Regions from separate parts of the Streptomyces tendae genome, predicted to be linked through region 1. Evidence: riboswitches for the same ligand, from Rfam matches in the RefSeq annotation. Region 1 holds a riboswitch; the other holds the start of a gene.
What was found. A riboswitch is a leader RNA that binds a small molecule or an ion and turns the genes downstream of it on or off. The one in region 1 is predicted to bind cyclic di-AMP.
Positions count from the first base shown of each region.

Region 2: it holds a riboswitch for cyclic di-AMP, as region 1 does, so the genes downstream of both, F3L20_RS28745 (transglycosylase family protein) here and F3L20_RS03825 (C40 family peptidase) in region 1, are expected to answer to the same signal.

Region 1 covers NZ_CP043959.1:786,119-788,310, forward strand. Annotated here, with positions in the region: gene F3L20_RS03825 (C40 family peptidase) at 88-1,272, opposite strand; cyclic di-AMP (ydaO/yuaA leader) riboswitch at 1,280-1,452, opposite strand; gene pcrA (DNA helicase PcrA) at 1,694-2,192, shown strand, end outside.
Region 2 covers NZ_CP043959.1:6,282,744-6,284,935, reverse strand. Annotated here, with positions in the region: gene F3L20_RS28750 (transglycosylase family protein) at 1-557, shown strand, start outside; cyclic di-AMP (ydaO/yuaA leader) riboswitch at 771-938, shown strand; gene F3L20_RS28745 (transglycosylase family protein) at 943-1,647, shown strand; gene eno (phosphopyruvate hydratase) at 1,915-2,192, shown strand, end outside.

The DNA of each region.
Region 1 (2,192 bases):
GCGCCGACCGATCACCGCCGTGTCCCGGCCGTCGCCCTGTCCGCGGACGGGCCGGGGGCAGGGCGACGAGGCGGGACCGGCTGTCCGTCAGGCCGGGCGGACGATGCTGTGGATCGCGGAGTCGCCGTCGTAGTAGATGGACTCCTCGCGCACGTACGTGCCGGGCTTCGGGGCGTGGATCATCATGCCGTTGCCGATGTAGAGGCCCACGTGGGTGACGTCGTCGTAGAAGAAGACCAGGTCGCCGGGCTGGGCCTGGGACACCGGGACGGTGGTGCCGGCGTTCACCTGGTCGTAGGTGGTGCGCGGCAGGGAGACGCCGGCGGCCTTCCAGGCGGCCTGGGTGAGTCCGGAGCAGTCGTAGGAGCCCGGCCCGGTCGCGCCCCAGACGTACGGCTTGCCGATCTGCGCGCGGGCGAAGGCGAGGGCCTTTTCGGCCTTGGTGGCGTACGAGGAGTCGGCCGGCGGGGTGTCGGTCGAGCCGGTGGACCCGGAGCCCGTGGACCCGGAGCCGTCCGAGGTGCCGCCGCCCTGCTGCACGGCCTCGTCCTGGGCCTGCTGCTGTTCGGCCTGCCGGCGGGCCAGCTCCGCCGCCTTGCGGGCGGCCTCCTCCTGCTTCCGCTTCTCGATCGCGGCGAGCCGCACCTTCTCCTCTGCGGTCAGCTGCGCCAGCAGCCCGCGCGCGTCGGCGAGCTTCTTCTGGACGGTGGCCTTGGCCGTCTTGAGGTCGCCCTGCGTCTCGGTGAGCGTCCGGAGGCTCTCGGTGGCCTCCTTGCGCTTCTTCATCGTCTCGGACTGCTGGGTGACGTAGTCGTCGACCGCGTCCTTCTGCCGCCCGGTCATCCGGTCCAGCACCCGCCGCTGGTCGAAGAGGTCCTGCGGGGTCTGCGCGAGCAGGAACGTCGCCGTGTCGGGCAGGCCCGCGCCGGTGCGGTACTGGGCGGCGGCGTAGGAGCCCAGCTCCTCGCGCGCGTCGTTCAGCGACTGGGTGCGCTTGGCCACGTCGTCGAGCAGGGTGTCGACGCGCTTGCGCTGCTTGGTGGTCTTCTCCTCGGCCGCGTTGTACTTCTCGGTCGCCGACTCGGCCTGGCGGTACAGGTCGCCGACCTTCTTCTCGACCTCCTCCAGGCTCGGCCGGTCGTCGTCCGTGGGAGCGGCCTGGGCGGTCTGGGAGAGCAGGGCCACGGAGGTGAGCGCGGCCGTGGCCAGGGCCGGGGTGCGTATGCCTGCGACGCGCGCGCCGGGGGTGCGCGACTTGCGGTGCGACGCCAAGGGAGGCGACTCCTTCCAGTGCTCCGCCTACCGGGTTAGCTGTCGGGTTCGGGCGGGTGGTTCGGAAGGGTTGCCCTACGGCCCGCTCCCTGAGGGAGTGGTCCGATTCACCCCATGTCTCGGTGGGTCCCCGGCTCCGGCTGCCACGGCGGACAGTGACGGATTCGGCGGGGGCCGCACGGCCCGGCGAGGTTCGCCGGCGGGGGACGAGCGGCCCGAACCGCACCGTAGCCAACTGGTGTGGCCCCTGTGAAGGTTGATGGGTGATATGCCCGATACATTTTCGTGACCTTGTTCGTGATGTCGCTCTCGGTGACACGGCGGGCGTGGAGGGTGCCCGCCGCAGGACCGCGAGGGAAGCCGTGTGATGTTTCCGGGGCGGCCCCGGGTTGTCGGTGCGGCGCCCTAGACTCGGAGAGCGATGAGCAGCCTCTTTGACGACAGCTTCCTGGCGGACCTCCAGGCCCAGCGGGGCCCCGCGGACGAGCCCCCGCCGCCACCCGAGGACGAGCACGCCCCGGAGCCCCTTCCGGACGACCTGTTCGGCGGGAAGTTCGACGCGCCCCCGGAGCGGGACGCCTACTACCGGGATGGCGCCCCCCGCCCGGTGATCGACGCCGCCGCGCTGCTGGAGGGCCTGAACGACAACCAGCGCGCCGCCGTCGTGCACTCCGGCTCCCCCCTGCTCATCGTGGCCGGAGCCGGCTCCGGCAAGACCCGTGTGCTCACCCACCGCATCGCGCACCTGCTCGCCGAGCGGGGCGTCCACCCGGGCCAGATCCTCGCGATCACCTTCACCAACAAGGCCGCGGGCGAGATGAAGGAGCGCGTCGAGCAGCTCGTCGGCCCGCGGGCCAACGCCATGTGGGTCATGACCTTCCACAGTGCGTGCGTCCGCATCCTGCGCCGGGAGTCCAAGA
Region 2 (2,192 bases), 5.5 Mb from region 1:
CGAACGTCGACACGGGCGTGGCGGGCGACGCGGCCTCGGGCACCCCCCGGGACGCCGGTTCCAGCGATGCGTCCGGTTCGCCGGAAACCAGCGATTCATCCGCTTCTCCCTCTCCATCGGCCACGACCGGCACCTCGACCGGGAAGCGGGACGGCGCGGACGGCAGGACGTCTCCGTCCGCCTCCACCACCCCCCGCAGTGACGAGTCGGACAAGTCGGGGCAGACCAGCGGTTCTTCGGCCGTCACGGACGCCGAGGATGGCGGTCCGGGCCGTCATCGCGGCTCCACCGCCGAGGAGGGCGAGCGCACGGACGGTGCGCCCGCGTCGACCGGCCGGCACGCCGCGCCCTCCGTCGAGGTCACCCCCGAGGCGGGCGACGACCGTTACACCGTCGAGAACGGGGACAGCCTGACGTCCATCGCCGACTCCCTTGCGCTCACCGGTGGGTGGACCGCCCTCTACGCCGAGAACCAGCAGGTGATCGGAGAAGACCCGAACCTCATCCTGCCCGGTCAGCGGCTTCTGGTGAGCGACGGGGCGGACGCGGACCGCTGACAGGCGGACATGTGAAAAGCCCTCGACGGGGCGCCAGTTGGCGTCATGATTCGGGCTGAATGTCCGTAATAAAGACTGTGAGAGATAGGTCTCAGAAGCCCTGATCGTCTTTGAAATTCCGCGAGGCGCGTGCCTACGGTCGTGATCGCTCGCCACCGCGGGCCCCGGCTGCCGCCACGCCGAATCCTGCCAGTGGCAGCACGGGAACAGTCGTCGCGTCATGCGCCGTAGGCAGGAGCGGGGGACCCAGGTAAGTGCCGTGTCCGGGCAGTGATGCCGGAGGCGGCTTGGGGTGAAGCCGCGTTCCGTGAGGAACGCGGCCGGGCAACTCAACCGGCCCGAACCCGACAGCTCACCTCGCAGGCGTCGGTGAGGGGATCCATCCATGCTGTTTTCCAGCAAGGGCAAGCACCGTCGTCCGTCCAAGGCCACCCGTGCCATCGCCATCGCCGGCGTGACCGGTGCCGCCGTCGCCGCCCCGCTGATGGCGGCCGGCAACGCCTCCGCCGCCACCGCGTCCGAGTGGGACGCCGTCGCCCAGTGCGAGTCCGGCGGCAACTGGTCCATCAACACCGGCAACGGTTACTACGGCGGTCTGCAGTTCTCCGCCTCCACCTGGGCCGCGTACGGCGGCACGCAGTACGCCGGCAGCGCCGACCAGGCCACCAAGGCCCAGCAGATCGAGATCGCCGAGAAGGTCCTCGCGGGCCAGGGCAAGGGCGCCTGGCCGGTCTGCGGCACCGGCCTGTCCAGCGCCTCGTACAACGGCTCCTCCGCCGAGAGCTCCTCGCAGGACTCCGGCTCCACCGAGGCCCGTGAGAGCGAGCAGAAGGCCTCCCGCTCCGCCGAGCGCCCCGCCGCGCCGAAGCAGACGGAGCAGAAGGCCGAGAAGAAGACCGTCACCACCCCGACCGGCAAGAAGGTCGAGAAGGGCGACGGCGAGTACAAGGTCGTCAAGGGTGACACCCTCAGCTCCATCGCCGCGGAGCAGGACGTCAAGGGCGGCTGGGCGAAGCTGTTCAAGCTGAACGACGACATCGTCGACGACGCCGACCTCATCTACCCGGGCCAGCAGCTGCACCTGAAGTAAGGCGTGGCCGCAGGTCCTTCCCCGTTCCCACGGGCTCCCCGCCCCGGTGCGTTTCTTCCCCCGTACGCACCGGGGCGGGGTCATGTCCGGACGCATTACGGTCACGGTTTTCCGAACCGGCTTTGTTCCGTTCGGAAACAATTTACTCTCGGTTCTGTCCATGAGGCGGGCGGCGAGATGGCCGATCGCCCGGAGCCGGTTAGGCTCGGACTCGCAAGGCCCCCGTGGCCCTGCTCACCCGCGTCACATCCCAAGAAGGAGATGCTCGTGCCGTCCATCGACGTCGTCGTAGCCCGGGAAATCCTGGACTCCCGAGGCAACCCCACGGTCGAGGTCGAGGTCGGCCTCGACGACGGCAGCACGGGTCGTGCCGCCGTTCCGTCCGGCGCTTCCACCGGCGCCTTCGAGGCCGTCGAACTCCGTGACGGCGACGCCGGCCGTTACCTGGGCAAGGGCGTCGAGAAGGCCGTCCTGGCCGTCATCGAGCAGATCGGCCCGGAGCTCGTCGGCTACGACGCCACCGAGCAGCGCCTGATCGACCAGGC